Regions from separate parts of the Klebsiella sp. B345 genome, predicted to be linked through region 2. Evidence: riboswitches for the same ligand, from Rfam matches in the RefSeq annotation. Region 2 holds a riboswitch; each other region holds the start of a gene.
The links. Region 2 has a riboswitch for thiamine pyrophosphate ahead of ACMYSO_RS01615 (TenA family protein). Riboswitches for the same ligand answer to the same signal wherever they lie in the genome.
Positions count from the first base shown of each region.

Region 1 (10,867 bases), 1.0 Mb from region 2:
CCGCGCTGGTAGCACTCCTGCAAAGTGGGGGCAATCATCGCCGGAATTTTCGAGAAGCCATCCGCCGCCACCCGTTGGTTGGTGTCCTGGATGTACGGGTTGGTAAAGCGTTTAAGCACCACATCGCGGTAGGTCGCCAGGTCAATCCCGTTATCACCCAGGCAGGGGATCACATCTTCGGTGACGTAGCGGTCGGCGATAGCGTAGATAAAATCGGTCAGGGTGCTCTCATGGATATAGCGCTGGCCGATCAAGGTCCCGGCCCACGCGATGCAGCTGTGCGAGGCGTTCAGAATGCGGATTTTCGCCTCTTCGTAAGGGATGACCGACGCGACCATCTCCACGCCGACGGCTTCAAGGTCCGGACGCACGTCGCGGAAATTATCTTCAACCACCCACTGAATAAAGGTTTCGCCCATCACCGGCGCACGATCGTCGATGCCCGTTTGCGCTTTGATGCGTGCCGGTAGATCCGCTGCCGGGCGCGGCGTGATGCGGTCAACCATCGTGTTCGGGCAGGTCGCATTCTCCGCCAGCCACGCAATCAGCGCCTGCTTGCCGGTTAACTGCAGGAACTCCACCAGCCCGTCATGAAAACGTTCGCCGTTGTGGCGCACGTTATCGCAGTTGAGCAGCGTCAGCGGCCCGGCATTGTCAGCCATTCGTTTTTCCAGAATGCGCGCGATGGTGCCGTAAATGGTGGCGCAGCCGCCCTGCAGGTCGGACTGGAGATCCGGGTTGCTGGTTTCCAGCTTATGGCTGGTATTCAGGTAGTACCCGCCTTCGGTCACGGTGAAGGCGATCACTTTGGTCTGCGGCTGCGCCCCTTCGGCAATCAGCGGCTGCAGGTCAGCCTGCCACGGCAGCAGTTTTTGAATCGAGGTGATCTCTTCGTACTCGCGCTCCCCGTCCGGGCTGACGGTTTCCAGCACATAACGCCCGTTTTGCGCCGCCAGCGCCTGCACCACCTGCTCGGCATCCGAACGAATATTCCCGGCCGCGATATGCCAGCGCCGATCGCCCCCGGCAATCAGACGATGGAGATACCACGCCTGATGCGCACGATGAAAAGAACCCAGACCAATGTGAAGCCACGTGTATTGCTGATTCATATGCTGATCTCCTTGAGTGTATGCGGCTCACTGTAGATGATCATTAGACCCAATTAAGAGCGATAGATCACAAAAGATCAATTGACCATTAAAATTACAAATGACCAATTCAGAGCAAAAGCTTGCCTGTTTATAAAACCGCAGCGAAAATGCGGTGATACAGGATTACGGGCAATCACGCCGGCTGGACAGTCTTAAGGCAGGGGATCATGGGGAAAGAAGATGACATCAGGCTGGATCAGAAGGTCCGTGCTGCATGGATGTACTATATTGCCGGACTCAATCAAAGCGAGATAGCCAACCAGCTTGGCACCTCAAGGCCGGTGGTCCAGCGCATGATCGCCGCCGCCAAAGAAGAGGGGATCGTCTCCATTGGCCTCCACCACCCGGTGGCAAACTGCCTCGACTATGCGCAGTTGCTACAGGAAAAATATCAGCTGATCGCCTGCAACATCGTTCCCGCCTGGAGCGAAGAGAGCACCCTGGAGAGCGTCTCCTTCGGCTGCTATCAGCTGATGGCCCGCTATCTGCAGGACGATAAAGCGAAAATTATTGGTATCGGCTCCGGGCTGACGCTGAAAAAAACCATGCAGCGCATCGACTTTGATAGCCTGAATACCCGTTGCGTGGCGCTGATCAGCGCCATGGATGCCGACGGGCAGTGTAACTACTACGATGATGTTCCCCTGCTGCTGGCGCGGAAAATTCAGGCTAAATACTACCAATGGCCCGCGCCGCGCTATGCCCAAACGGTGGATGAACATGAGATGTGGTGCACCAGCCGTCTGTTCCGCAACGTTTCAGGGGTGGCGCAGCAGGCGGACGTGATTTTCGTCGGGATCGGCCCGCTTGGCACCAACAGTCCGATCTTTAAGGACGGTTTTATCAATCAGGCACAGCTGGACGAGCTAACGGCACAGGGGGGCATTGGCGAAATCCTTGGCCGCTTTATCGATGCCGAAGGCGGCGTGGTTGATAGCGATATCAACCGGATGATCACCAGCTACGATATTCGCCAGAATCAGTGCCCGCGCATCGCGGTGGCCTGCGGCGAGTACAAACGCCAGGCGATCCTGGCGGCGCTGAAAGGCGGCTGGATCAACGGCCTGGTCACTGACGAGCACACCGCACGCTGGCTGCTGACCCGCTAGCGGTGGCCGTGCTGACAGGAGCTCAGAGATGTTCGCGACTGGCGATCAGCAACGGCGGGATTTCAATCAGCCGTTTGCTGGCGTCGTCGGCGTCGATAAGGCTAAACACTGCCTCCAGCATCGCCTGGACATTTTGCTGCACCATATCGATATCGTGGCCCAGCAGGAAGACAAACGGGTCCCAGTCAAAACAGCCCATCGGCGGCTGTTCGGTACCGGTTAACCCCCGCTGCGCCAGCCATCTGACCACCCCTTCGAGCGAAATCGTCGAGTTAACGAAAAAGCCCTGCAGGTGCGCCTCCCCGGTGCCAAAGCGAGCCTGCATGCAGGCTTCCACTTTACCCTTCGAGTAACCGGGTGCGAGCACATTCTCTTCCGGCACCTCAAGCCCTCGCAGCAGATGCGCATCGCGGAAACCGCGCAGACGTTCAAGGGTGTTGTGGTCGCTGCTACGCCCGCCGACGAAAGTCAGCGGTGCCAGAGTCCCGTGACGCCTCAGGCTGTTATCGAGGATTTTATCCGTCAGCGCCCTGGCCCCGGCATAGTTATCGGAAATCACCGACGGGGCCAGCGTGCCCGGCAGATCGAGATTGACGGTGGGAACCCCCGCCTGCTGGCACAGTTCGGTGATGGTATCCGGATTGGTCGCCCCGGTCGCCACCACCCAGTCAACCTGCCAGGAGAGCATCGCTTTGACCGCTTCAATTTCCAGCTCCGGACGGCGGCGGGTACAGGTGATAATCGGCAGCAGACCGCGCTCACGCGCCATCTCCTCGAAGCTTTCCACCACCGAGCCGAAGTAACGGTTATCGTATTTGGGAACGATCATGCCAATCACATTCGATTTTTTGCTACGCAGCATGCTCGCCTGACGGTTTATCGCATAGCCCTGCTCCTGGGCGATCCGCGTGACCTTTTCCGCCAGCTTTGCGCTGATGCGGCGCTTTTTCCAGTTGCCATTGAGGATCGCGCTCACCGCGCTGGCCGACACGCCGGATAATTCCGCCAGATCGTAGATAGTGATTTTTTTCATTTTCCCAACTTACGTCACAAATTCATTTCGCTGTTAATTTCCCCACTTGCTCAATCGATGAAGCTGGCGCTACATTGGCTTCATCGATTGAGCTACCATTATACTCCATACCGTATTGCGTCACTTATTGCTAACACTTCAGCATATACCAATAAATAGCGTTCAGATTCATTGCGTTAACAATATTTCATACCCGATATCAACGCTGGCCCCACGCCTGGCGATGACCCGACAGATTGACCTAAACAGACTCAAAGAAGGATTATAAAATGAACCACTCTGTATCCTCTATGAATACTTCTCTCAATGGTAAAGTCGCTGCGGTCACCGGCGCCGCTTCCGGCATCGGTCTCGCCTGCGCCACCACCTTGCTCGCCGCGGGCGCCAAAGTCGTGCTGATCGACCGCGAAGGCGAAAAGCTGAATAAGATTGTGGCTGAACTCGGCGAAAATGCCTTTGCACTACAGGTTGATCTGATGCAGGGCGCGCAGGTCGACAACCTGCTGGCCGGCATTCTGGATCTCGCCGGCGGGCTGGATATTTTCCACGCCAACGCCGGCGCCTATATCGGCGGGCCGGTGGCGGAAGGCGACCCTGACGTTTGGGACCGCGTCCTGCATCTCAATACCAATGCCGCCTTCCGCTGCGTGCGCAGCGTGCTGCCGCATATGATCGCACAGAAATCCGGCGATATTATCTTCACCAGCTCTATCGCCGGGGTGGTGCCGGTTATCTGGGAGCCGATTTACACTGCCTCAAAATTTGCCGTGCAGGCCTTCGTTCATACCACTCGTCGCCAGGTATCGCAGCATGGCGTGCGGGTTGGGGCCGTCTTGCCAGGCCCGGTGGTCACCGCCCTGCTCGATGACTGGCCGAAAGAAAAAATGGAAGAGGCGCTGGCCAATGGCAGCCTGATGCAGCCCATCGAAGTCGCCGAATCGGTGCTGTTTATGGTGACCCGTTCGAAAAACGTCACCGTTCGCGATCTGGTTATCCTGCCTAACAGCGTGGATCTCTGAACATTAACCCGCCAGGCTTAAGGATGGCTCTATGAACGACGATAAACACACCATTATTGGCGTCGATGTCGGCTCTGCCAGCGTGCGCGCCGGGATCTTTGACCTTAATGGCACCCTTCTCGCCCATGCGACCCAGGGGATCACCCTGTTTCGCAGCGCGGGTAACATGGTGGAACAATCCAGCAGCGAAATCTGGCAGGCGGTCTGCAGCTGCATTCACAGCGCGCTGGCACGCTCTGGTGTCGCCCCGGAGTCCGTCGCCGGGATTGGTTTCGACGCCACCTGCTCGTTGGTGGTGGTCGGCGAACATGGCGCGCCGTTGGCGGTCGGGCCTGGGGACGATCCTCAGCGTGATATCATCGTCTGGATGGATCATCGCGCCACCGCCCAGGCCGAGAAGATTAATGCCACCAAACATGCGGTGCTGCAGTACGTCGGCGGCACTATCTCACCGGAGATGGAAACGCCGAAAATTCTGTGGCTGAAGGAGAACCGTCCGCAGACCTATCAGCAGGCGCAACACTTCTTCGACCTTGCGGATTACCTGACCTGGCGTGCCACCGGTGACCTGGCCCGTTCAATGTGTACCGTCACCTGCAAATGGACCTATCTGGCGCATGAACAGCGCTGGGATGCCGACTACTTCCGCCAGATTGGCCTCGGCGATCTGGCGGACGACGATTTCGCGCGTATTGGCCAACGTATTGTCGATCCGGGCACACCCTGCGGCCAGGGTCTGAGCGCGGAGGCCGCCCGGGAGATGGGGCTACCGGTCGGTACGCCGGTGGCTGCTGGGATGATTGACGCCCACGCCGGCGGCATCGGCACCGTCGGGGTGCTCGATGGCGCGGTCAACAACATGGCCTACGTGTTCGGCACCTCTTCCTGCACCATGGCCAGCACCCCTAATGCCGTATTCGTTCCCGGCGTCTGGGGGCCGTATTATTCTGCGATGGTGCCCGGTTTGTGGTTGAGCGAAGGTGGCCAGAGTGCGGCAGGTGCCGCGATCGACCAGCTGCTGCGTTTTCACCCGGCCGCCGCGCAGGCCAGCGAACTGGCTCAGCTGGCGGGGGTTGCGCTGCCGGTGTATCTCGCCGATCGCGTTCTGGCTCAGGTGACCTGTGCCTCTGCGGCGGCCGACCTCGCCGCCGGGCTGCTGGTGGTGCCGGAGTTCCTCGGTAACCGTGCGCCGCTGGCGGACCCGGAGGCCAGAGCGGTGGTGGCGGGATTAGGCATGGAGCAGGATCTGGATAATCTGCTGGCGCTATATGTTGCGGGGTTATGCGGGATTGGCTACGGGCTGCGGCAGATCCTTGACGCCCAGCAGGCGTGCGGCATTCACAGTGAAAACATCATCATCAGCGGTGGTGCCGGGCAGCATCCGCTGGTCCGTCAGCTGCTGGCCGACGCCTGCGGCATCAATATCGTGAGTACCGCATGCAGCGAACCGGTGCTGTTAGGCTCAGCCATTCTTGGTGCCGTCGCCGGTCAGGTGTCGGCGTCGCTGCCTGAGGCCATGAAGCAGTTTACCCGGGTGGATAAAACCTACCGTTGTGCGACGTCGTATCAGGCACTGCATCAACGCCGTTATGAAGCCTATCTGGCGCTGCAGCAGGCTGCCCGCTTGCTTCGCCACTAGGTCGGTAAAATGAGGCCCCTCTCGCTGAGAGGGGCCGGTACTCAGGCAATGGTCACTTTGCCGTCCAGATAGACATCCTGCACCGCATTAATCAGCTTCACGCCGTCGCTCATCGACTTTTTAAACGCTTTACGACCGAGGATCAGCCCCATCCCGCCGGCACGCTTGTTGATGACCGCGGTACGCACGGCATCCGACAGGTCGGTTTCGCCACCCGCCGCACCGCCGGAGTTGATTAACCCGGCACGGCCCATATAGCAGTTCGCCAGCTGATAGCGCACCAGGTCAATCGGGTTTTCCGAGGTCAGTTTGCTGTACACGCGATCGTCGGTATAGCCAAAGTTAACCGCTTTATAGCCGCCGTTATTTTCCGCCATTTTCTGCTTCACGATATCGGCGCCAATGGTGGCCGCCAGATGGTTCGCCTGGCCGGTGAGATCGGCCGACACATGATAGTCGACGCCGTCTTTTTTGAACGCCGGGTTACGCAGATAAGCCCACAGCACGGTCACCAGGCCCAGCTCATGCGCGCGTTCAAAGGCCGCAGAAATCTCTTCAATCTGGCGACGCGACTCCTCGGAACCGAAATAGATCGTCGCCCCAACCGCCACCGCACCCATATTGAAGGCCTGCTCCACGCTGGCGTACAGCGTCTGGTCAAAGGTGTTCGGGTAGCTGAGGGTTTCGTTGTGGTTAAGCTTCACCAGGAAGGGAATGCGGTGCGCGTAGCGGCGTGATACCGAGGCCAGAACGCCATAGGTGGACGCCACGCAGTTGCAACCGGCTTCAATAGCCAGTTCGACGATATTTTTCGGATCAAAGTAGAGCGGGTTGGCGGCAAACGAGGCGCCTGCCGAGTGTTCCACGCCCTGGTCAACCGGTAGGATGGAGAGGTATCCGGTCCCTGCCAGGCGCCCGGTATTGTAGAGGGTTTGCATATTACGCAGCACCGCCGGCGGACGGTTGTTATCCACCATCACCCGGTCGACATAATCTGACCCCGGAAGATAAAGCTGGTCAGCTGGAATGGTCATACAACGGTGCTGTAAAAGGCTGTCGGCATCTTTGCCAAGCAACTGCGTAATATCAGTCATAGCTATGCTCCCGTTAGCGCCGGCCGCAGCCGGCATGTCTTTTCCTGACCCAAGTATTTGGGCAGGTTAAGCCTGGTACCGACTTAGCATATTTTCCAGCCGGGATCGCATTTTTCAGCGCTTTTAACCGGCTGGAATCGGGACTCGCTGGCTCAGATAATGCTCTCGACATCCCTCAGCCAGCAGAGAGCGTTACCTGTTTACCACCACGCGTGGAAATGGTGCACCGGCCCGATGCCGTGGCCCACTTCCAGCGAATCGGCCTGCGCCAGCGCCGCAGAGAGCCAGCCTTTGGCTTCCGCCACCGTTTGCCCCCAGTCGGCATAGCGTGGGCGCAGTGCGGCCAGCGCCGCTGAGAGCGTACAGCCGGTCCCATGGGTATTTTTGGTCTGTACCCGCGGTGCGGTGAAGCGTTGTTCGCCGTCGCGGGTAAACAGCCAGTCCGGACTTTCGGCGTCATCGAGATGGCCGCCTTTCATCAGCACAGCACCGCAGCCCATCGCCAGCAGCGCCCTCCCCTGTTCCAGCATCTCTTTCTCGTTACGCGCATGAGGGGCATCCAGCAGCGCCGCCGCTTCCGGCAGATTCGGGGTAATCAGCGACACCCGCGGCAGCAGGCGCTTGCGTAGTGTGTCCACCGCGGAGGCGCTGAGCAGCGGGTCGCCGCTTTTCGCCAGCATCACCGTATCCAGCACCACGTTGTCGATCTGATAGCGGGCCAGTCGCTCGGCCACCGCCTCCACGATGTCCGTTTCCGCCAGCATGCCAATTTTGGTGGTATCGATGCGCACGTCACTGAACACGGAATCCAGCTGGGCGGCAACAAAGTCGGGTTCGATACGATAGACCGACTGCACGCCGCGGGTGTTTTGCGCCACCAGCGCGGTGATCACCGAGCAGCCATAGGCCCCCAGCGCAGAGAACGTTTTCAGATCGGCCTGGATCCCGGCGCCGCCGCTGGGATCGGTACCGGCGATGGTCAGTGCATTAATCCGTTTCATCCCTGTAACTCCCCATATAGTGCGTCAAGGAATGCCGGGGTAAAGCTGCCCGGTCCTCTGCCTTGAGCCGCCAGGCCACCGGCCTGTTTCATCAGGCCGCAGGCGGCGGCAACGTTCTCAAGGCGGTCGCCGGGCATGGCGGTACTGGCGACCACTACAGCGGAGAGCGCACAGCCGGTGCCCACAACCCGGGTCATCAGCACATCGCCGCCGCTGACCGTGCGCGTGCGCTGCCCGTCGGTGATGTAATCCACTTCGCCGGTCACCGCCACAATGGTATTGATCTGTCGGGCCAGCGCCTGGGCGGCCGGTAGCGCCGCGGCGGCGGTATCGGTGGTGTCCACGCCGCGCCCGCCGGCGCTCATGCCGGCCAGCGCCATAATTTCCGAGGCGTTGCCGCGAATGGCTGCCGGCTGCAGGCTCAGCAGTTCATGGCAGAAGGTGCTGCGCAGGGTTAATGCCCCGACCGCCACCGGATCCAGCGTCCAGGGTTTACCGGCATTTTGCGCACTGAGCGCCGCACCGCGCATGGCTTCCGCACGGTCAACGGTTAAGGTGCCGACGTTAATCAGCAGTCCATCGGCGATAGCAGCAAACTGCGCCGCTTCTTGCGGGTCAATAACCATCGCCGGCGAGGCGCCGATCGCCAGCAGAACGTTGGCGGTAAAGGTCTGTACCACATCGTTGGTCATGCAGTGCACAAGGGGAGAATGGCGGCGAAACAGATGTTGCAGGTGCGCAATATGCGCGGGATTGAGTGGCTCAGTTTGCATCGTGTGCTCCAGCCAGGCGACGTAGAAGCAACGACCTTGTGGTCTCTGACTTCCCTACGCTGGCATTATCCAGATCAGGTGGTACGGGTATTTCTCAGCCCATCAGAGATGGGGCACCCCGAGTCATGTAGATTGAATCTCTATACTTTTTGCCAGCTTAGGGGAAGTTGCTTGCTCTTGCAAGCCCGCCCTTCCGGTTATCGCTTCTTCACGCTGTACCCCAGCTTGTACCTCAGTTTGTACCCCACCACAGAAACGAAAAAAGGAGCCGTTAAGCTCCTTTGTGATATAACCCAAGACCTCATGGATTCCGAGATTCAGTTTTGCGTTCTGTTTTTCTACGTCGTTCAAAGGTGCGGATTACATCCCAGATAAACAGGAACAGGAGATACCAATAAAGTGCGGTGATCATACGCAAACCTCTTGGTTCCAATAGCTTCGAACTGTTCTCAGAGACACCGACATTGCTTCCGCAGCCTTTGTCTGAGTAGCCCTTGCGCTGGATGTTCAAGTGCTGCCAAGAACGTTTCTTTCCCCCTTCCAACGTCATCAATTGGAATACGGTCAATGCCAAGTTTTACCAAATGTTCATCTCCTTGATAGCCTTGCTAATGAGTTCAAGTGTGTTCGATACTGCGCCGGAGTGAAGAGCTCAAGCATAAAATCCCCCTCAGATGTTGCCGGGTTCAATAACCTGCTCAATGCCTGATTTTCTGCTGCAAGTCTCACCCCTTCGCCGTGGGCTTTGTCGTACAGCGTGATCTCTGCGTACCATTCATTAGAATGAGGCTGATTGGCCTTATAGCCGTGTTTAATGTGCCAGGTATCATAAGCAACCATTGCAGCAGCCGTGAGCGTGTCGAGCACGTCAGAACGTTTTACGGGGCGTTTACGCTCCAAGATCGGAAAGCCTTGCATGTGTCCGGAGATCCAACGATTGGCTAAATTACCTTTCCAGATGAAAGAAGGGTTAACCCAAATTTTCAACACGCCTTTTTCATGTTCGGCTTTATCTACTTTGATATAGTGCTTACACTCAAGACCAGATAAAACTCGATTGAGATGATCCGGCGTGGTGTTGAGAATTGCGCATAAATTTGCACGTTTGATAAACGCTACATTTCGCCTGTCAACTTCCTGACATAATGCAAACACTTTCGTGAAATCCGGCTTGCTCAATACGTCTGCAAACTCTCTTATCCCGTTGTAGGCTGCATTCCCTGGAAGGTCGCCCAACTTATTAGCGTATTCACGGTGGGCCTGTTTTGATTTGGCGGTGTCTGCTGTCGAGTAGCTCAAATGCAGATCCTGAACAATGCCACCACCAAGCAAATACTCTGTAGAGTCATAGTTAATAATTTCACCGTCTTCCTCTATGACAACGTAGAGAACATTATCTAAAGAAACGAGTATTTGGGTAGGCGTGGAAAAATCTGACAGTGGGCTGTGATCGTGGTGCGGGGTATCTCTGAAAAAATAACCGTCTTCATATGCTTGAATCAATGTACCTCCTTAGTTGGTGTTCTCCTTACGGTGTTGGTCATAACGGATAATCGCAGATTGAAACATTATCATTCGGCCTGCATACCCTCTCGATTTTGCTGCTTGCATAGATGCGTAAATAACGTGGCGTTTTACTTCGCCGCTTACCAGGTCATTAAAAACCTGATCACTGCTGTAATACTTCAATAATGGCCTCCTTCAAATTTTGGATGCAAAAAGCCCCAGGCAGTTACCCCGCCCAGGGCTGAAAAGTGTTGGTAGTTTTCTCCCTACCTAATGCTATCTTAACAGAAAAGACTAACGTTTGTCAATACCCAAATGGTGATTCTGTGAAATATTTTTATATCACTTCAATGCGTTGCATTTTTGCTTTGCCATTAGTGCTTTTTCGCACCAGAAACAGATGATTGATGTCAAAGTAATTATGTGGTAAGAATTGCCACCAGAAGAAGCAGCCCACCTGCCATTCATGAACACCATCTCGCCATTTCTTGAGAAAAAAAGTAAAAAATGGCGATTTTCACCCTGTTTTTCCCTTTAAA
Region 1 covers NZ_CP180443.1:1,336,087-1,346,953, forward strand. Annotated here, with positions in the region: gene dalD (D-arabinitol 4-dehydrogenase) at 1-1,112, opposite strand, end outside; gene ACMYSO_RS06275 (sugar-binding transcriptional regulator) at 1,322-2,263, shown strand; gene ACMYSO_RS06280 (LacI family DNA-binding transcriptional regulator) at 2,286-3,296, opposite strand; gene ACMYSO_RS06285 (SDR family oxidoreductase) at 3,566-4,315, shown strand; gene ACMYSO_RS06290 (FGGY-family carbohydrate kinase) at 4,347-5,954, shown strand; gene fbaB (class I fructose-bisphosphate aldolase) at 5,996-7,048, opposite strand; gene thiD (bifunctional hydroxymethylpyrimidine kinase/phosphomethylpyrimidine kinase) at 7,249-8,049, opposite strand; gene thiM (hydroxyethylthiazole kinase) at 8,046-8,822, opposite strand; TPP riboswitch at 8,857-8,953, opposite strand; gene ACMYSO_RS06310 (hypothetical protein) at 9,411-10,325, opposite strand.
Region 1: it holds a riboswitch for thiamine pyrophosphate, as region 2 does, so the genes downstream of both, thiM (hydroxyethylthiazole kinase) here and ACMYSO_RS01615 (TenA family protein) in region 2, are expected to answer to the same signal.

Region 2 (10,867 bases):
GAATGCCTTCGGTAATCAGTACTGGCCGGCCCACTATCTGTTTGATGCCCACGGTCAACTGCGCTACACCGCATTTGGCGAGGGGGATTATGCCCACCAGGAGCAGGTTATCCAGCAGCTATTGCAGGAGGCCAGAAGCTGAGAAGATGTGACAGCGTCACGTTTTGTGTCAGACATAAATCAGACATAAAAAAGCCGATAACCACAGTTATCGGCTTTTTGTTCGGTGCTGCGACAACAGGCCCGAATGCCAGGCATTCGGTGACGCCTTATTTCGCCAGCAACTCCTGCGCGGTGCGTTCAACCAGATCCAGCAGTACCTTCACGTCATCCAGAGTGACAATCGGGTTCAGCAGCGTCAGCTTCAGACAGGTCACGCCATTGTGCTCGGTCACGCCGACATTAGCCCGACCGGAATCGAGCAGCGCGTCGCCGACACGTTGGTTCAGCAGGGCAATGGCGGCGGCATCGCTGTCGGCCATCTGCTGCGGACGTGAACGGAACAGCACGCTTGCCAGCTGCGGTTCCATCACCAGCTCCAGCGTAGGCTGTGCCGTGACGTACTCCGCAACGCGCTTCGCCATGGTGACACCATGATCGATGATTTCCGCGTACTGTTTTTGACCCAGCGCTTCCAGGCCCATCCACAGCTTCAGGGCATCGAAGCGGCGGGTGGTCTGCAACGATTTGGAGACCAGATTCGGCACGCCATGCTCTTCATCGAACTCGGAGTTCAGATAGGCCGCCTGGTAGCGCATCAGCTCGTAGTGACGCGGATCTTTTAACAGGAACGCGCCGCAGCTGATGGTCTGGAAGAACTGCTTGTGGAAGTCCAGGGTAATGGAATCCACGCACTCAATGCCGTCCAGATAATCGCGATACTGCTCGGACAGCAGCAGCGCGCCGCCCCATGCCGCATCGACGTGCAGCCAGATCTGGTGCTCTGCCGCAATGCCGGCAATGGTGCGCAGCGGATCGATAGCACCGGCATCGGTGGTACCGGCCGTTGCCACGATAGCCATGATCTGCTCACCGTTGGCCTGCGCCTCGGCGATTTTCGCTTTCAGGTCTTCGACGTCCATGCGCGCAAAGCGGTCAGTTTTGACCAGCGTGACGGAACGGTAGCCGAGGCCCATCAGCGCCATGTTCTTCTGCACCGAGAAGTGGGCGTTTTCAGAACACAGTACTTTGTACTTACGAATATCGCCCGGCAGACCATCCTGCTGGATCGAGTGGCCCTGACGTGCAAAGAACGCATCACGCGCCAGCATCAAGCCCATCAGGTTGCTCTGGGTGCCGCCGCTGGTGAAGACACCGGCGTCGCCTGACTGGTAACCCACCCGGGCACGCAGCCATTCGATCAGCTTCATCTCGATGATGGTGGCCGACGGGCTTTGGTCCCAGGAGTCCATGCTCTGGTTGGTGGCGTTGATCAGCACTTCCGCCGCCTGGCTCACCACCAGGCTTGGGCAATGCAGGTGCGCCACGCACTGCGGGTGGTGTACCGACAGGCTGTCTTTCAGGAAGTACTCGATCGCACGTTCAATCGCCGCCTGGTTACCCAGACCCTGCTCGGTGAACTCAAGGGTAATGCGTTCGCGCAGTTCGGCGACGCTTTTCCCTTGGTACATCTCAGGCTGCTGCAGCCATTGCGCCACGGCCTGGCTGGTCTGGGCGATCACCTGCTGGTAGGCCTCAATACTTTGCGGCGAACCGGCAAGGATCGGATTCAATTTGGACATTGCGGTCACTCGCTCCATCAGACCGGTTTTACACCGGCGGCCAGCATGGCCTGTTCAAATTTGTCGAGGAAAATCCCGAGTTCAGCGTCGCTGATCAGCAGGGACGGCAGCAGGCGCAGTACGCAGCCACCGCGACCGCCACGCTCAAGGATCAGACCCGCTTCGAAGCATTTCTTCTGCAGCAGGGCAGACAGCGCGCCGTCAGCCGGGTAGCAACCCATGTGATCCTGAGCTTCGTTCGGGTTAACGATCTCGATACCGATCATCAGGCCCAGACCGCGAATGTGGCCCATCACCGGGTAGCGTTTCTGCATCTCGGCCAGTTTGCCTTTCAGCCACTCGCCCTGTGCCGCAACTTTGCCAGCGATGTTGTTATCTTTCAGGTGACGCAGGGTGGTCAGGCCGGTTGCCATCGCCAGCTGGTTGCCGCGGAAGGTGCCGGTGTGGTGACCGGGTTCCCAGGCATCAAACTGTTTCTTGATACCCAGAACGGCCAGCGGCAGACCGCCGCCAACGGCTTTTGACATCACGATGATGTCCGGCTCGATGCCGGCGTGTTCGAAGGCAAACAGCTTACCGGTACGGGCAAAGCCAGCCTGAACTTCGTCGATGATCAGCAGAATGCCGTGTTCCTGAGTTACTTTACGGATGCGCTGCAGCCACTCAATCGGAGCCGGGTTCACGCCGCCTTCACCCTGAACGGCTTCAAGAATGACCGCCGCCGGTTTACGCACGCCGCTTTCCACGTCGTTGATCAGGTTTTCGAAGTAGTAAGTCAGTGCTTTCACACCGGCTTCACCGCCGATACCCAGCGGGCAGCGGTACTGGTGCGGATACGGCATAAACTGCACTTCCGGCATCATGCCGTTAACCGCTTCTTTCGGTGACAGGTTACCGGTCACCGACAGCGCACCGTGGGTCATCCCGTGATAGCCGCCGGAGAAGCTGATAACGGAAGAACGACCGGTGTATTTTTTCGCCAGCTTCAGGGCCGCTTCCACGGCGTCAGCGCCGGACGGGCCGGTGAACTGCAGGCAATATTCTTTCCCTTCGCCAGGCAGCAAAGAGAGCAGGTATTCGGAGAAGCGATCTTTTAACGGGGTGGTCAGATCGAGAGTATGTAACGGCAAGCCGCTGGTAATGACACTTTGGATGCTTTGCAGCACATCAGGGTGGTTATGGCCAAGGGCCAGGGTCCCAGCACCGGCAAGACAATCCAGGTACTGTTTGTTATCCGCATCGGTTAACCACACACCTTCCGCTTTAGTAATCGCCAGCGGCAGCTTACGTGGGTAACTCCTGACGTTCGATTCGAATTCAGCCTGACGGGCCAAAAAGGTTTCGTTGTTAGCGTCCAATAAATCTGCACTTAAAGTATCAATACGGACTTTATCCGTCATCATATCACTCCCACAACCAGCGCTACGGTTGAGCTCTGGTTGAATAATTGGTTTAAGAAAATGAATCGCCATTCATAAAGCGCGCACAATATATGGCTTTTTAAATCTGCATTCAACGTTTTATTTATTGAGGTATTTTTACGTTATTTTTACATTGCTGAAATCAATGATAACCATATGATTTATATTGCTTATTTTTAACGCAGTAAACGCAAGAAAAGTGTAATTTCTGGTAAACAAATCAGCAGGTGGTAATTACCGCTTCGTTGGGTTTGCTGACGGAAAATGTTCCGTCAGCGGTAGGGTTACTCACTGCAGTTCAACCGCATAATTTGTCAGCGGTGTGATTTTTTTGAGCAACTTGTTGTTATATAAAAACTGTTCGTAAGCTTCATAGCGAGACTTATCCAGCGCTGCCGGACGGTCAGCAAACAGCGGCACCGTTTGCACCCAGGCCTGCTTGTTCAGTTCGGTGTTAAGCTCCGGGTGGGCGGCAGCAAAAGTCTTCCAGGTCTCCTGCGGATGGGCGCGTAAATAGCTCACACCCTGTTGCAGCGCCACGAGGAATTTTTTGATTTTCACCGCGTGCACCTGGTCGCGATTAGCGACAATGACCAGCTCGTCATAGGCCGGGACGCCGAAATCTTCGACGTTCATCACCTGCGGTGCTTTGCCCTGCAGCTTAAGCTCCAGCGCTTCTATATTACGGTAGCCGCCAATCACTGCTTCGACCTGGCCCGCCAGCAGGGCGCTGGTCAGTTGGAAGTTAACGTTGATCAGGGTGATGCTTTTCGGGTCGATATGGGCGTTCTGCGCCATGGTCGCCAGCGTCGCCTGCTCGATGCCGCTCACCGAGTACCCGACCTTTTTGCCCTGCAAATCGGCCGGGGTTTTGATGTTTTTATCGAGGGCGATCACCGTATTTAACGGCGAGTCGATCAGCGTACCGACCCGGACCAGCGGCAGCCCTTCATCGGCGAAGAAGTGCACTTGCGGCTGGTAGGTTATCGCCAGGTCCGCCTGGCCTGCGGCCACCAGACGCGGCGGCAGCGCCGGGTCAGATGGCGGAACGATCTTAACGTCCAGTCCCTGGGCTTTGAACGCGCCAATCTGCTCTGCCACCATAATCGGCGCGTGGTCCGGGTTGATGTACCAGTCCAACACCAGCGTCAGTTTTTCGTTAGCGACGGCCTGCCCGCTCAACAGGGCGCTGAAGGTCAATCCGGCGAACATCGATTTATTCATGGCTATTCCTTGTTTCTGTGTCGGTCATCATTCCGGCGACCAGTTAATCAGCCGGTGTAAAAAGGCATCTACCGCCAGCCACAACAGGACCGTCAGCAGTACTAAAATAAACAGGGCGGCAAAACAGACGTTGGTCTGCATGCGCGCATTGGCATTGAGCATCACGTAGCCCAGGCCTTCCGCCGAACCGACCCATTCACCGATGATCGCGCCAATTGGCGCAACGGCGGCCGCCATTCGCAGACCAGAACCAAGCGCCGGCAGCGCGGCCATCAGCCGCACGTGACGCAGTTGCGCACCGAAAGAGGCGCCCATGGTGCGGGCCAGATCGAGATAGTCGTGGTTGACCCGCCGCAGGCCGTCAAAGAAGGCCGAGGTCACGGGGAAGAAGATCACCAGCACCGCCATCATGACTTTGGCGCTCATCCCGAAGCCAAACCACAGCACCAGCAGCGGGGCGAGAGCAAAGACCGGAATCGCCTGGCTGGTCAGCACCAGCGGCATCAGCCAGCGTTGCAACCGTGGAGAGATAATCATGCACAGGGCCAGCGCCACCCCGAGCAGCACGCCAAGTACCAGACCGCTGAGGATCTCACTGAGCGTGACCAGAGTGTGCCAGCCCAGCCAGCTGCGGTTAACCCACAAAGCTTCGGCCACCGCTGCGGGTGACGGTAGCAGGAACGCCGGGATGCCGCTGCGGCTCGCCAGCCACCACAGCAGCAACAGACCGCAGAACACCACGCCGCCGCGAAACAGTTTGCCGCTCATCCGTTGGCCCTCATCAACTGTTGCAGCAGTTCAGCCTGGCTGGTCAGCAGCACCGGATCGTCCGGTGCGCGGGGGGGAACACCCGCCAGATGGTGTGAGTCGTCCATGCCGCCCGCCGCGGGCGAGAGCACCAGCAGCCGATGGCTCAGGCGGCAGGCTTCCATGGGATCGTGCGTAATCAGCACCACGGTACGGTCAACCAGCAACTCCGCCGCCAGCGTCTGGATACGCGTGCGGGTAATGGTATCCAGTGCGGAAAAGGGTTCATCCATCAGCACCAGCGGGCGGTCTTCGTATAAGGTGCGTGCCAGCGCTGCCCGCTGACGCATGCCGCCGGAGAGCGCGGCGGGGCGATCGTCGGCGCAGTGGCTGAGCCCAACCTGTTCTAACAGGCGGTTCACGCGGGCTGTGTCGGTTCGTTCTCCGCGTAGCCTCGCCCCCAGCGCGACGTTCTCGCGTACGCTCAGCCAGGGATACAGCAGATCTTTTTGCCCCATCCACGCCAGGCGGTGGCCGAGCGGCTCGCCATCGCTGGCGTAAACCCGCCCGTGGCTCGGCGAGGCCAGCCCGGCGATAATCCGCAGCAGGCTGGTTTTCCCCACGCCGCTGGCCCCCAACAATGAGGTCCACTGTCCGCCGGGAAGATCGAACGACAGATCGGCGAAAATCATCCGTGCGCCAAACTGCAGGCTCAGATCCCGGACATGAAGAGTGGGGGCAGTCACGCCTGAGCCTCCGTGGCGGCATTCAGCCCCATTTGCCAGAAGTTTGCTTCCAGCCGCGTCGCGGTAGTGAAAATTTCACTCAGTTCCGCAATACGTGATTCAGCACCGCGCTGTTGCCACAAGGTTTCCAGCAGACCAATGGCGGCAGTGACGCCGTCGAGATAGCCGGCGTCGCCGTAGTTACGGATCCACGACGCATATGGGTTATCGGTAAAGCGGGTATCTGGGTCGTGCAGTAGCCCGAGACCAATCTCCGCGTAGCCGGCAACGCAGGGCATCAGCGCCACCAGAAGGTCCAGCGCATCGCCGGAATGGCCGATATCCAGCACGTAGCGGGTGTAGTTCACCGTTTCAGGGGCTTCGCGTTCGGCAGCCATCTGCGCTTCGTCCAGCCCCCAGCCCGCGCAATAGCCGACATGCAGCGGCAGTTCGCCCAAAATAGCGTTCAGAGAGGCGGCCGCGGTGCGCATCTCCGGCAGCGTGCGCAGTTTGCTAACCAGCAGGGCATAGCTGCGGGCAAAGTGGATCAGGAACAGATAGTCCTGGGTCAGATAGCGGCGGAAGGCCGATTCAGGCAGGGAGCCGTCAGCAAGCTGGCGAACAAAAGGGTGGGCGACGTAGTCTGTCCAGTCGTCTCCCGCCTGCTGGCGCAGACGACCATAAATACCCTGGGTGAAGAGGGGAAGAATCACAGGACCTCCTGAGTAAGGGGAGATCCGGGCGTGCGGAAGTATGAACAGGCAATGGCGGTAACGTGGCAAAATTGCCGACCCGTCCCTTCGCTGGCATGACCCAGATCAGGTTCAAAGGGTTCGGCTTACGCCATCTCAGCCCTCACGGGACACCCCTCGGTTTCGCCATGTTATACGGCATTCACTTTTTGATTACAATCCCCTGGTTCATCGCTGAAAAGTGGCAGGATAAGTGACAACGTCACTCAATATGATAACCTCAATCCGCCTCGCTCGTTGCATATCCTCGTTAACTTTTGTTAGCAATTTGTGTGCTAAATCTCCTTATTTTGTCCAAAATTAAAGAAAACCTGTAACCGAAAATTGGTAGTTCAGGGCGCCATAGGATATATTTTTGCTATCTGAAACCCATTATTCTTCAGTTACCTGGGCGTTCAGAACCCATCTTAGCCCCGGAGAGTGCATGAAGTTTCCGCTTTCAACCATACTGCTAGCGCTTATCGGGCCGCTTTCTACTCCTGCTATGGCGGGCAGTCTGTTTGATCCCGAAGATGGCATGCTCGATATGAGTCATTATCTGCAGGATAACCAGTACGGATTCCTTCCCGTGCCGATGGTCATCACCGAGCCGGCGGTGGGTTATGGCGGCGGTCTGTTTGGCCTTTTTTTGCACGGTAAAGGCACCCGCAAAGGGGATAATTTTATTCCCCCACCGATGACTGCTTTTGGCGGTGGCGCGACGCAGAACGGCACCTGGTTTGTCGGCGGCGGTCATCGCCATACCTGGAATGACGACCACATTCGTTACCTGGTGATGATGGGCTACGCCAATATCAAACTTGATATCTACGGCGACGGCTTAAGTCATTTTGATAAAAATAAGGCCATTCACTCACAAACCAAAGGCTATGGTGGGTTACAGAAACTGTTGTTCCGCGTCGGCGATTCGCCGGTGTTTGTTGGCGCGTCTCAGGTCTACGCGAAAACCGATATTTCAGCCGAAAACTCGGTCGTCAACCGAGTCTGGCAGCAGGTGTTCGGCCAGGAGAGTACCTCTTCAGCCTTAGGGGTAGTGGCTGAATATGACACTACGGATAATTTTTTCTATCCTAAGAAAGGGTTATCGGTGCAGGGGGAGTACCGGTTCTACCGTTCATTGTTAGGCGGCGATTATCACTACAACCAGTTCTCTTTGGACGGGAAATACTTTTTCCCGCTGAGCCGCACGCTGACGCTCGCCGTCGCCGGTAACTACCAGTCGTTGACGCATCACGATAATCACCTGACGCCAATGGCGCGTCCTTATATCGAATTACGCGGCATTTCCCGTTATCGCTATCAGGGCGATTATGTGACGACCGCACAAACCCAGCTTGCCTGGGAATTTACACCGCGCTGGATCCTGCAAGGATTTGTTGGCGTCGGTAGTGCTGCCGATGAGGCGCATGCATTGTGGGACCAGACAGAAGTGGCGTGGGGGACAGGTTTTCGTTACCTGATAGCGCGCCAGTATGGATTACATACGGGGATCGATATCGCCTTTAGCGAACATGAGCAAGCGGTCTATTTTAATGTAGGTTCCGGACTTTAAGGTCAGATAAAAGAAAATGCGATGGACTAAAACCGTAATTACGTTGTTATTAACGTCGGGTACTGCCTGGGGAGCCAGCGCTGCCGACAGTACTGGCAGCACTAGCGACAGCTATTTCCCGATCTGGGGCGATGAAGCAAGAGCGCGTGGATATTCCATTCCGCTGCCGTTCGGGGTCAATTTAAGTTATATGAACATTCGCCAGGATATCCTGGTCGACAGCATCTCTTTTTCCGGTCTGGCGCTCGGCAATCACGCCATACCCAGCGATATGTTCGCCATTGACGCCGGCCATACACGGCAGAAAAGCAAAACCGAAAACCTGCGCCTGGATATGTGGGTGTTTCCGTTCCTCAATGTCTACGGCATCGTCGGCCATACCCGGGGCTCCTCGTTGTCAAAAGTTTCCGTTGACGCCGACCCGTCAAAATACAGCGGTCTGGACCGGGTGATTGCTGGTTCGGTGCATCGTTTGTATGAAAGCGGCCAGCTGCAAAATATCGACTTCGCGCTGGATTTTAAAGGGACCACCTGGGGCACCGGCTTTACCCTCGCCGGGGGCTATGGCAACTGGTTTGCTCTGGTGGATACCAACTATACCCGCACCGATTTTGATATTCTCGATGGGAAAATCTCCGCCACTACCGTGTCACCGCGCGTAGGCTATCGCTTTAATCTGCAGGGGATTGCCGGGCCGTCGAATTTAAGTATCTGGGTGGGCAGCATGTACCAGAACGTCCAGCAGGAGTTCAAAGGCAACCTCTCTGATTTGCATATGCCGCCGGAGCTTCAGCCGTTAATTGCCGCCGTCAATAAAGACGATCAGGGTAAGTTCGATGTGAAGCAGCGCCTCTCTTCGCCATGGAATATGCTGATCGGGGCACAGTATGAAATTACGCAGAATTTTAACGTGCTAACAGAGATTGGCTTTAACGAACGTAATAGTTTCTTTGTCGCCGGAGAGTACCGTTTTTAACATCACAGGCGCTGTTTGTGATGCATAATTTTCTGTCCTGGAGACAATGTTAATGCGTTATGGCTTGTTTGTATTATTGGCGGCCGCCTTTTCGGTCTGTGCCCAGGACCCGGTATTGCCGATCGTTCCCGTTACCCATGTGACTCCGGTAGTCAGTCATCTGACGGCGCCGGAATCGTTGCGTCCGTGCTGCGCCTTTGGTTATGACCTGCATGTCAGGGCTATCGGCGTACCGATTCCGGTCTATCAGATTGGCAACGTGTTAACCCTCGATACGCTGGGGCGGCATCGTTACAACGACAGCGCGTTAGGGGCGGTCAAAAATCTGGTGGGCCTGAGCGAAGAGAAAAATGGCTTGATCTATACCCGGCGCGGTGGGTTTATTGATATTGCCCATGTTCGCGATACGGCAGACAACACCTTTTATCTGTTTAGCCGTATTTTCCCTAAGCTGGGACAAACCGGACGGGTGTTCTACAGCGAAGAGCTGGGGGTACGGCGAATTCAGCTGAATGCCTTCACACCACCGGCGTCGATGCATCAACGCTATGAAATTGCCGCCTGGCTGGCAGGCCATCTGGCCTATGAGCTGGCGCAGTGGCACGAGATTGCCCAATGGTATGGCTTCCAGTCGGTGCCGGGCTTTTCTGAAGAGATCTCGGCATTTTCGCCGGAAGATCTCTATTCGAATCTGCTGGGCGCCAGGCTTGCGATTAACGTGATTCTGCAAGGCCATGTCGACTCCGTCGATGAATACAATCAGGCCATGGAAACCGCACTGAAGCAGGTGCTGGTGAAATTAACGGTGGCACCACGTAACGAAACCGAAGCGATGTTCCGCAAGCTCGATGGTGACTGGTGGAACAGTAAGCGGCGGGTGCCGGATAAATTTCTGGTACTCAAACGTAACTATGCGCTGAGCGACACGCGGTTACCGACCCCGGTGCCGTTCGAAAACGCCATGCCTTACCAGCTGACGATGCCGCTATCGGTGGATGGCTTTACGCTCGCTCAGCTTGGGCAGCTGCAAATTCATCCGGGACAAGATATGCGCTCGTTGCCAATGCCCGATAGCTTCTATACCCCGGAGGAGTTCCAGGGGCTGGCTGACCGCGCGCAGAGGGCGGATCAAACCCAGCTAGAACGTATTGAAAAGTAATAGTAATAAAATGCGCTAAACCGGGTATTTGCCCGGTTTACGCCACTGCATCGCTAAGTTTGTTGTTGTGCCTTGTATTAACGCATAAAAAGCGAACTATACTTCCCCCGTCTTCATCATGTATCGACATTCCCTGAATCCTCTTTTTCCTTTATTCCCATGGAGGGGTAATGGCGACAGGTTTTTATTTTGATACGTGGTGCCTGTCTGATGGAGGGCTACATGTTATTAAAAGAACTAACGATTTTTGATTTATTAAGTACTCCTGTATGGGTAGTTCATCCTTTTAAAGAAACCATTGTCTATGCCAACCCTGCCTCCAGGATGCTCAGCGGGGAGATGTCGCTGGATGAGATGCGCAAAGGCAGCGTCTCGAGCTGCCCGGAGCTCAGCCTGCAAAACTACCTTTACTATTTCAAAAATATTGTTGAAGTCTTCGAAGTCTGGACAATAAAAACGACCGAAGGTCCGACCTCGGTCTATTGCAAAACCACGTTAATTAAATCAGAAGAATATGACACCTTAATTATGTTTGAAGCCGTGAAGATCCTGCAAAAAAATGAATCATT
Region 2 covers NZ_CP180443.1:340,084-350,950, forward strand. Annotated here, with positions in the region: gene ACMYSO_RS01585 (cytochrome c biogenesis protein/redoxin) at 1-142, shown strand, start outside; gene ACMYSO_RS01590 (pyridoxal phosphate-dependent decarboxylase family protein) at 270-1,751, opposite strand; gene ACMYSO_RS01595 (diaminobutyrate--2-oxoglutarate transaminase) at 1,760-3,145, opposite strand; gene ACMYSO_RS01600 (ABC transporter substrate-binding protein) at 3,452-4,387, opposite strand; gene ACMYSO_RS01605 (ABC transporter permease) at 4,415-5,155, opposite strand; gene ACMYSO_RS01610 (ABC transporter ATP-binding protein) at 5,152-5,880, opposite strand; gene ACMYSO_RS01615 (TenA family protein) at 5,877-6,572, opposite strand; TPP riboswitch at 6,638-6,739, opposite strand; gene ACMYSO_RS01620 (BamA/TamA family outer membrane protein) at 7,036-8,163, shown strand; gene ACMYSO_RS01625 (hypothetical protein) at 8,180-9,139, shown strand; gene ACMYSO_RS01630 (DUF4056 domain-containing protein) at 9,192-10,298, shown strand; gene ACMYSO_RS01635 (GGDEF domain-containing protein) at 10,521-10,867, shown strand, end outside.

Region 3 (10,867 bases), 2.4 Mb from region 2:
GCCGCCGGTTGATGTGATGCTGGTGATTATTGCGGTGGTGGCCGCCTCGGCAACGTTGCAGGCATCCGGTGGATTAGATGTGATGCTGCAGATTGCGGAAAAACTTCTGCGGCGTAACCCCAAATATGTTTCGATTGTGGCACCCTTTGTCACCTGTACCCTGACCATTCTTTGCGGCACCGGGCACGTGGTCTATACGATCCTGCCAATTATTTACGACGTCGCGATCAAGAACAACATACGCCCCGAACGGCCGATGGCGGCAAGTTCGATTGGCGCACAGATGGGGATTATCGCCAGCCCAGTGTCGGTTGCGGTGGTGTCGCTGGTGGCGATGTTGGGGAATTTCACCTTTAACGGTAAACATCTCGAGTTCCTCGACCTGTTAGCGATTACCATTCCGTCAACGCTGCTGGGTATTCTGGCTATCGGTATTTTTAGCTGGTTTCGTGGTAAGGACTTGGACAAGGACGAAGAGTTCCAGGCCTTTATCTCGACGCCAGAAAACCGCCACTATGTATACGGTGACACGGCCACGCTGCTTGACCGGAAACTGCCAGCCAGTAACTGGGTTGCTATGTGGATTTTCCTGGCATCTATTGCCGTGGTGGCGGTACTGGGAGCCTTCTCTGAGCTGCGCCCGGCATTCGACGGTAAGCCACTCTCGATGGTGCTGGTGATCCAGATGTTTATGCTGCTCTCCGGTGCGCTCATTATTATTATCACCAAAACCAACCCGGCCGCGATTTCTAAGAATGAAGTGTTCCGTTCGGGGATGATTGCGATAGTGGCGGTGTACGGGATCGCCTGGATGGCGGAAACCATGTTTGGCGCACACATGACCGAGATTAAAGGCGTGTTGGGCGAAATGGTGCAGGAGTATCCCTGGGCTTACGCTATCGTCCTGCTGCTGGTGTCCAAATTTGTGAACTCCCAGGCCGCGGCATTGGCGGCGATTGTTCCTGTGGCGCTGGCGATTGGCGTCGACCCTGCCTATATCGTGGCCTCCGCACCCGCCTGCTATGGCTATTACATTCTGCCGACCTACCCAAGCGACCTGGCGGCGATTCAGTTCGACCGTTCGGGCACCACCCATATTGGCCGTTTCGTGATTAACCATAGCTTTATTCTGCCGGGGCTGATCGGCGTCAGCGTGTCGTGTGTGTTTGGCTGGATATTCGCCGCGCTGTACGGCTTTCTGTAATAAAAAAGCAGGTGCCTCTTCAGGCACCTGCTTTTAACGGACGTGGTTTATTTACTGTGCCGTACGGCGATACAGTTCAATCATATCGGTGGCCAGATCCTGAATGACCATCGCATTCATCAGATGATCCTGGGAATGAACCGTAATCAGGTTGACCGGGAGTTTGCCGGTGCCTTCATCAAGGCCGATGAGCTGAGTCTGGATTTTATGCGCGTGCTTTACGAACTCATGTGATTCGGCCATGGCCTGCTCGGAGGCGGCAAAATCGCCTTTACGCGCCAGCTGCAAGGCGGTTAATGCGCAACTGCGTGCTGAACCGGCGTTCACCAACAGCTCCATGATGGTTGTTTCTAAATCTTCCATGGTTTACTCCATCAACTTCAGGGCTTTATCAAGAACGGCATCACCTTTCATCATGCCGTAATCCATCATATCGATAACCGCGACTTTCTTACCGAGCGGGTCGGCCATCGCCTGCAGTTTCGCCTGCTCATACTTCACCTGCGGACCCAGCAGAATGATGTCCGCTGTGGCGAGGTTATCTTTAAACTCAGCGACCGGTACGGCTTTAATTGAGACTTCAATACCTTTCTTCTTCGCAGCGTCTTGCATGCGTTGAACCAGCATGCTGGTGGACATTCCGGCGGCGCAACATAACACGATGTTCTTCATAATGGGTGGCCCTTATGTTCCCTTGATGCATCATCTTTATCGCGGGGAGAGGGGCGCGACAACCGCTTTACCGCGATTGTGTGTAAGGCATCACAAAATAATGAAACCGGTTTCAATTTTGCCCGTGAATTAATAAAAAACCCACCGAAGTGGGCTTTCAGGGGTCATCAGCGTTAAACCCGCACGATGCAGTTTTTGCCCTGTTGTTTCGCTTTATACAGCGCCTCATCCACGGCCACGACCAGTTTATCCAGCGGTTCCATGTTCCATTCTCCCAACCCGGAACTAAAGGTCACCGTCAATCCATCTTCACGCCAGGTCCGCTGCGCAATCTTCTCTCGCCAGTTGTCGAGAAGGGCATGGGCATTCGCGAGATGTTGCTGCGTGAAAATGACGGCAAACTCTTCCCCGCCATAGCGGTAGAGCGAAATCTGTTCGGGTTGTAGGATCTGCAGCCCTTCGCGCGCAACGTTACGCAAAACAATGTCGCCGTTGAGGTGGCCCCAGGTGTCATTAATAGATTTAAAGTTATCGATATCCACCAGTGCCAGTGCGAAGGGGTGGTGATCGTTCATCAGCGCAGCGACATCGCTGTCGAAGGCGCGGCGGTTTTTACAGCCGGTCAGTGCGTCAATCGTTGCCTGACGCACATAGGTAAGCTCGCGTTGTTTATTGCTTTCGATGGCTTTACTCAGCATGGCTTCGAGCCGCGGCGCGCGGTTAACTTCCCCGGTTTTAATCGCGTTGATGATGTTCATCAGTACCGTGCGTGAAGCGTATCGCAGATAGAGACCGAACAGAACGATCACAATAGCGGATAGCGCAAAGCCCCAGATAACAACAGTGGATTCGTGGCGCGACATATCGACCAGCGTGGCGTTGGTAACGCGGTAAATGGCGAACCAGTCGGGATTCGTAAAAGAGTAATAGTAATACCAGGTGTCTGAGGTTTTGTCATAGAGCTGACCTTCAGCGCTGGTCATTTTGTCCATCAAAGCTTCGCTGGCGTAGGGTTTAAACAGCACGCCAGGGTCAGGATGGATAACGACTTTCCCGTCACGTTGCACCACAAAAAACTCCCCCTGCATCGGGGCGGCCATCTGGCGCAAGGCATAGCCCATTGAGGTCAGATCCAGGTGAAAAGCGAGTGTGCCTTTGAGCCGGCCTTCGGGTGAGATAACGGGTCTGAAAAGTGTGATGGTCGGGTGGTGGGTAAAATAATCAAGGTATGTTGAGGTATAAAGACTGAACGTACTCACTTCGGCCTGCTTGATAAACCACGGCCTGGACTGGGGTGTAAAGGTCCGGCTCTCTTTACTCGGCAGCACTTCCGGCGCCCGTAGATAATGACCCTGGGTATCCGCCAGCGAAATAGAGGAGACGTTAGGCATCAGTTCCTGGAGCTGCATTAAATCCTGTAATCCTTTTTGAGGATCGACGTTAACGGACTGATTTAACCGGTCATAGTTAGCAAAGAATTTCGTGGCACGCCCGAGAATATAATCATTTCCACGCAGCACCGATTCTGTGTAATTCACCGCGAGGTTATAGGTGAAATTACGATTAACGGAGTGATACTCCTCAATCAAATTCTTTTTTTGCGCCAGGGTGACAAACACCGCGATCAGCAAAAAACTGAGGAGAATACCCGCGAATCCAAGCAAAATTGGCATAGTGAAAGACAGTTTTCTGTTGTGACGTGCCATGTGTCGTAAATCGTTCCTGAAGGTATAACCGTGGATTAAAGCGCAGGTTTAGCCGTAATGCCTGGCGAGAGAACAAGATAACTCCTGGTCAATTATAACCATGGCACCGGGGATGATGTGATTTATCTTCGGCCACAATACCCGTGCAGTAACGGCCAACGCGGTGATGAGGCAGGGCGAAAATGAGGAAGAGAAGATGTTCGCCCTGGTCAGCGTCCGCTGCTGACCGGACAAGAATAGGAAAACGGCTGTGCGGTGACCATCATCCATTTTTCGCATTGGATAAAGCGACGTAAAACATCTCGTCGCTTTCTTTGCTTTTCATTACGGCTGTGAGGAACGTCCCAGCCAGCTATCCCAGTCTTTCCACACCGGCTGCAATCCGCGCGACACCAGCGCGTCGGCGACCTCTTCAGGGCGGCGGCCATCGTGAGGCGCAAATTGTTCCAGTTCCGGATGGTTGTCGGCATACCCGCCGGGCTGGGTTTTGGAAAACGCGCTGACGTTGTTAATCGCCAGCGGGATCACCTGGTCACGGAATGCCGGGGATTCGCGCGTCGAGAGCGACAGTTCGATCTCCGGTGCCAGCAGGCGGAAGGCGCAAATGGTCTGCACCAGTTGACGCTCGTCCATCAGCGATGCGGGCTCAACGCCGCCGGCACAAGGGCGTAGCCGGGGGAATGAAATCGAATAGCGGCTGCGCCAGTAGTGCTGCTGCAGCCACAGCAAATGCTCCGCCACCATATAACAATCCACGCGCCAGCTGTCTGAAAGGCCAATTAATGCCCCGAGGCCGATCTTATCGATCCCCGCCTGGCCAAGCCGATCCGGTGTTTCCAGACGCCAGAAAAAGTCCTGCTTGTTGCCTTTCAAGTGGTGTTGCGCGTACATGCTTTCGTGGTAGGTCTCCTGATAGACCATCACGCCGTCCAACCCGAGCGTTTTTAGCTCCGCGTACTCTTCCATGGCCAGTGGCTGCACTTCCATCTGCAGGGAGGCGAACTGGCTGCGGATCGCCGGCAGATGGCGACGAAAATAGTCCATACCAACTTTGCTCTGGTGCTCGCCGGTCACCAACAGCAGATGCTCAAAGCCCATCGCGCGAATGGCCGTGCATTCACGGGCGATCTCGTCCTGATCTAATGTTTTGCGTTTAATACGGTTGCTCATCGAGAAACCGCAGTAGGTACAGTCATTGGCGCACAGGTTAGAGAGATACAGCGGTACGTAAAAGCTGACGGTATTGCCAAAACGCTGGCGGGTCAGCCGCTGCGCTTTCTGCGCCAGCGGCTCCAGATAGCCGGCGGCGGCAGGGGAGAGCAGGGCCATCATATCGTCACGGCTGAGCTGTTTTGCGGCCATCGCGCGTTCGACATCGGCTGGTGTTTTACTATTGATGCGCAGGCGGATGTCATCCCACTCCAGCTGTTTCCAGCGTTCGGTAAAGGTGCTCATACCAGCGTCTCCAGAAAACCGGTCAGCGGGCTGGTGGCCTGCGCCTGGGCGCTACGCGAACCCGGACCCGCCTGGCGAGCGAGCACGCCTGCCTCGACCGCCAGGCGGAAAGCCCGCGCCATGGTCACCGGGTCGTCGGCCACGGCAATGGCGGTGTTGACCAGCACGGCATCCGCGCCCATTTCAAGGGCCTGCGCGGCATGGCTGGGAACGCCAATCCCGGCATCTACCACTACCGGCACCGTGGCCTGCTCAATAATAATTTCCAGCATCGCCCGCGTTTCCAGGCCCTGATTTGAGCCAATCGGCGCGCCCAGCGGCATCACTGCGGCACAGCCGACCTCCTCCAGCCGTTTACACAGCACCGGGTCGGCGCCGCAATAAGGCAGCACCACGAAACCTTCCCGTACCAGCACTTCCGCCGCCTTCAGGGTTTCAATCGGGTCTGGCAGCAGCCAGCGTGCGTCTGGATGGATTTCGAGCTTCAGCCAGTGGGTCCCTAGCGCTTCCCGGGCCAGTCGGGCGGCGAAGACGGCTTCCTCCGCCGTTTTTGCCCCTGAGGTATTCGGCAACAGGCTGACGCCGGCGGCCAGTAATGGAGCGAGAATGGCGTCATTATGCTGGCGCAGATCGACGCGTTTTAGCGCCAGCGTGACCAGCTGGCTGCCCGAGGCGCTAATAGCGTCGACCATGACTTCCGGCGCAGAGAATTTGCCGGTTCCGGTAAAAAGATGAGATTCAAACGTTTTGTCCGCGATACGTAACATGTCAGCCTCCGGCGATGACCTGAAAAAGCAGGACCCGATCGCCTTCCTGCAGAAGATGATGTTCCCACCGCTCGCGCGGCAGGACCTGTTGATTGAGCGCCAGCGCGATACCCGCCTGCTGCTGTTCTAACTGAAGAAGCAAAGCGGCGACGGTGGTGGCGTCGATGCACTGCATGGGTTGATCGTTAAACCAAATCTGCATGCTGCCCTCCACAGACCGGGCAACTCTGTGCGCGCTGGAGCGTCAGGCTGCGCCAGTGGCTGGTTCGTGCGTCGAATAACCGCAAGGTGTTGCGCGGCGTCGCCATACCGGAAAGCAAGGTGATAGCCTCCAGTGCCTGAAGGGTGCCCATCAAGCCGACTACCGGCCCGATAATTCCCGCCGTACGGCAGTTACGCTCAGGTTCAGTGCTATCCGGCCACAGACAGCGGTAGCAGCCTTGATTCCACGGCGGTGTCAGTACAATCAACTGACCGCCAAGCCCAACGGCGCTGGCGGTGATCAGCGGAGTCGCCTGCGCGACACAGGCAGCGTTGATAGCCTGGCGGGTTGCCATGTTATCGGTACAGTCCAGTACCACATCCGCTTTGGCGACCTCCTGGTGCAAGGTTTCGCCGGCCAGACGTTGCTGCAAGGTGACGATCTCAACCTGTGGATTCAGCCGGGTCAGGCGCTGCCGGGCGGCGGTCGTTTTCGGGCGGGCAATATCATCGCTGGTGAAGAGAATTTGCCGCTGCAGGTTACTGACGTGTACATCATCATCGTCCGCGATAACCAGCGTGCCAATGCCCGCCCCGGCCAGATACAGGGCGGCGGGCGAACCCAGTCCGCCGAGCCCGACGATCAGCACCCGGCTGGCCAGCAGCTTTTGTTGACCTTCAATCGCAATATCTTCCAGCATCACCTGGCGGCTGTAGCGCATAAAATCGCTGTCATTCATCGCCCGCTCCCGCCATGTCCAGCAATTGCGCAGTGGCTTGCTGCCAGTCCGCCGCCTGAGTTATGGCGCTGACCACCGCGATGCTGCCGACACCGGTTTCCAGTACCAGTGGCGCCCGTTCCAGGCTAATACCGCCGATCGCGACCGTCGGGTAATCTGCCAGCCGCTGGATATGGCGGGCGAGCTGCTCCAGACCCTGCGGGGCGGAAGGCATCTGCTTGGTTTGCGTAGGGAATACGTGACCCAGGGCGATATAGGAAGGACGTGCTGCCAGTGCAACGTCGATTTCCATATCGTCATGGGTCGACACGCCGAGACGCAGGCCGGCCTGACGAATAGCGTTCAGGTCCGTTGTCTCCAGGTCCTCTTGTCCTAAATGCACGCCGTAGGCCTGATGTTTTACCGCCAGCTGCCAGTAATCATTGATAAACAGCCGGGCGTGGTATTGGCGCCCGAGCGCGATCGCGGCGATGACATCGGCTTCAACTTCGCTATCGCGCTTATCTTTAATGCGTAGCTGAAGGGTACGCACGCCAGCGCGTAGCAGGCGTTCGATCCAGACCACGCTATCGACGACCGGGTAGAGGCCTAACCGGAACGGAACGGACGGAAAATCGGGTTGATACATCAGGCTTGCTCCTTACGTAAATAGATTTCACCGCCGCGAGCGCGGAAGTCCTGCGACTTATCGGCCATTCCGCTTTCGATGTTCTGGCGGGCGGCATAGTCCCGCACTTCCTGGGTGATTTTCATTGAACAGAATTTGGGCCCGCACATGGAGCAGAAATGGGCGACTTTGCCGGATTCCTGCGGTAGCGTTTCGTCGTGATAGGCACGGGCGGTGAACGGGTCGAGGGCGAGGTTGAACTGGTCTTCCCAGCGGAATTCAAAACGGGCTTTGGACATGGCATTATCACGGATCTGCGCGCCGGGATGGCCTTTCGCCAGATCCGCAGCGTGGGCCGCAATTTTGTAGGTGATCAGCCCCTGTTTCACATCTTCTTTATTCGGCAGGCCGAGGTGCTCTTTCGGGGTTACATAACAGAGCATGGCACAGCCGAACCAGCCGATCATCGCCGCGCCGATGCCGGAGGTGAAGTGGTCATAGCCCGGGGCGATATCGGTGGTCAGCGGCCCCAGCGTATAGAACGGCGCTTCATGGCAGTGCTCGAGTTCCTCGGTCATATTGCGGCGGATCATTTGCATTGGCACGTGGCCCGGGCCTTCAATCATCACCTGCACATCATATTCCCAGGCGATTTTGGTCAGCTCACCCAGGGTATGCAGCTCGGCAAACTGCGCTTCATCGTTGGCATCCTGAATCGAGCCGGGGCGCAGGCCGTCGCCGAGGGAGAGGGAGACATCATAGGCGGCGCAAATCTCACAGATATCGCGGAAATGCTGGTAGAGGAAGTTTTCCTGATGATGCGAGAGGCACCATTTGGCCATGATAGAGCCGCCGCGGGAGACAATGCCGGTCAGGCGTCTGGCGGTCATCGGCACATAGCGCAGCAGGACGCCGGCATGGATCGTGAAATAGTCGACGCCCTGTTCCGCCTGCTCCAGCAGGGTATCGCGAAAGGCTTCCCAGGTGAGGTTCTCGGCGATCCCGTTGACCTTCTCCAGCGCCTGGTAAATCGGCACGGTGCCGATGGGAACCGGGCTGTTACGCAGGATCCATTCGCGAGTCTCGTGAATATACCGCCCGGTGGACAAATCCATCACCGTATCGGCGCCCCAGCGCGTTGACCACACCAGTTTTTCCACCTCTTCTTCGATGGAGGAAGTCACCGCCGAGTTGCCGATGTTGGCGTTGACCTTCACCAGGAAGTTGCGGCCGATAATCATCGGCTCAGATTCCGGGTGGTTGATGTTGGCAGGGATGATGGCCCGTCCGGCAGCGACCTCATCGCGGACGAATTCTGCAGTGATATTGTCCGGCAGTCGGGCGCCGAAACTTTCCCCCGGATGCTGGTGGCGCAATACCTCCCCGCGTATGCGCTCCCGGCCCATGTTTTCACGGATAGCGATGAACGCCATTTCAGGCGTCACGATCCCCTGACGGGCATAGTGGAGTTGGGTGACGCATTTGCCAGGTTTCGCGCGCCGTGGCGTCAGCTGGCCACGAAAACGCAGCGTATCAAGATCGTCATCGGCGAGACGCGCTTTGGTATACAGGGAGCTACGTTCCTGCAGCGGTTCGCTGTCATCGCGTGCATCAATCCACGGCTGGCGCAGCGTTGACAGGCCCTGGCGCACATCGATCGCCACGTCGGGGTCGCCATAAGGGCCGGAGGTGTCGTACACCGGGATCGCTTCGTTTTGTTCGTACTGCGGCTGGGCTTTATCACCGCCAATCAAGGTGGGACTGAGTTGGATTTCCCGCATCGGTACGCGGATATCCGCCTGCTGGCCTTGGATGTAGATGCGTTGCGAGCGGGGAAAGGCGGTCCCTTCCAGGGTATGGATAAAATGCTGGGCGCGTTCGCGCTGTTCCCGACGGGTGAGTTTTGGTTCAGATTTTGTTGCAGACATAGCGCATTCCAGATGAAAAAGGACATGGCTTGTCAGACGACGGATGGAGTAACAGAGGCGATCGGTCCTGGAGGGACGGTCGCATAGGACAGTTTACTCTTGTTCCCTTCGCAGGTATTAGCCTGATCAGGTTCCGCGGATCCCGAATTAACGGTCTCAGCCTTTTCCGCTTCATCCTTCGTGCTGCCTTGAGGCATCACGAACGCTGTTGTGGAAAATGGGCACTCCGACAAGATACATCCCCCTCCAGCGAGGGGGAACGTATGTAAACTACTCGTTAACAGCGCACAACTCAAGCTGTCGGCGCGATATTGTCACTGATGTTGTCTTTCAGGTTGTGCGATATCGCCAGCACGATCAGCTTGTCTTCCAGCGCGAATCGCGCTTCCAGCGCTTCGCCGATATCGGACAGTGCCTGCTGAAATTCGAGATAGTTATCGTGGTCGATGGCGTTTTCGAGGCAGGAGTCGTAGCAATCCATAATCAGCTGAGTGTTGGCTTCCAGCTGCGGATAGAGTTTGGTCGCGGCCAAAAGTGGTGTATTGCCTTCCATTTCGCCAAGAATACGTTCATAAATATTAAAATGGCCGGAGGAGAGGTAGTCCACCAGGCTTTGGCAAAAATTATCCAGCGCCTTTTCGTTCAGTCGCATAAAGGATTCTTTGCCGGGCTTCAGGCCAACCAGCTTGTAGTAAGCCACGAGCAAATGCTTACGTACATGTAGCCAGCGATCGACCAGTTTATTACTGCCTCCAACACGTTCCGTTAGGTTTTCCAGCTGGTTTAACATGGTTGACTCCGCAAGTTTAAGAAAATAACGTTGCTCACCAAAATGTAAATATAATGTTAAAAGTGCCAGTAAAACGAAGGTAGTGCAATAGATATGGATCGTATTATTGAAAAATTAGATCGCGGCTGGTGGATCGTCAGTCACGAACAAAAATTATGGTTACCCGGCGGGGAATTACCACATGGCGAAGCGGTAAATTTCAATCTTGTCGGCCAGCACGCGCTGCATATCGGTGAATGGCAAGGTGATGCGGTGTGGATGGTGCGCCAGGATCGTCGGCAAGATATGGGATCGTTACGCCAGGTGCTGGATAGCGATCCGGGGCTGTTTCAGCTGGCGGGGCGCGGCATCCAACTGAGCGAGTTTTATCGTTCGCATAAATTCTGCGGTTACTGCGGCCACCCGATGCACCCGAGCAAAACCGAATGGGCGATGCTGTGTGGCCACTGCCGCGAGCGCTACTACCCGCAAATTGCCCCGTGCATGATCGTGGCGATCCGTCGGGACGATACGATCCTGCTGGCACAGCATACCCGTCATCGTAACGGCGTACACACGGTGCTGGCCGGATTTGTCGAAGTGGGGGAGACCCTGGAACAGGCGGTGGCCCGCGAAGTGATGGAAGAGTGCGGCCTGAAGGTGAAAAATCTGCGCTATGTGACCTCCCAGCCGTGGCCATTCCCCCAGTCGCTGATGACCGCGTTTATGGCGGAGTATGATAGCGGCGACATTGTGATCGACAAGAAAGAGCTGCTGCAGGCGGGCTGGTATCGCTACGACGATTTACCACTATTGCC
Region 3 covers NZ_CP180443.1:3,221,288-3,232,154, forward strand. Annotated here, with positions in the region: gene ACMYSO_RS15150 (anaerobic C4-dicarboxylate transporter) at 1-1,204, shown strand, start outside; gene ACMYSO_RS15155 (PTS lactose/cellobiose transporter subunit IIA) at 1,256-1,567, opposite strand; gene ACMYSO_RS15160 (PTS sugar transporter subunit IIB) at 1,571-1,831, opposite strand; gene ACMYSO_RS15165 (sensor domain-containing diguanylate cyclase) at 2,050-3,582, opposite strand; gene thiH (2-iminoacetate synthase ThiH) at 3,907-5,037, opposite strand; gene thiG (thiazole synthase) at 5,034-5,804, opposite strand; gene thiS (sulfur carrier protein ThiS) at 5,806-6,006, opposite strand; gene ACMYSO_RS15185 (HesA/MoeB/ThiF family protein) at 5,990-6,745, opposite strand; gene thiE (thiamine phosphate synthase) at 6,738-7,373, opposite strand; gene thiC (phosphomethylpyrimidine synthase ThiC) at 7,373-9,280, opposite strand; TPP riboswitch at 9,367-9,519, opposite strand; gene rsd (sigma D regulator) at 9,573-10,070, opposite strand; gene nudC (NAD(+) diphosphatase) at 10,164-10,867, shown strand, end outside.
Region 3: it holds a riboswitch for thiamine pyrophosphate, as region 2 does, so the genes downstream of both, thiC (phosphomethylpyrimidine synthase ThiC) here and ACMYSO_RS01615 (TenA family protein) in region 2, are expected to answer to the same signal.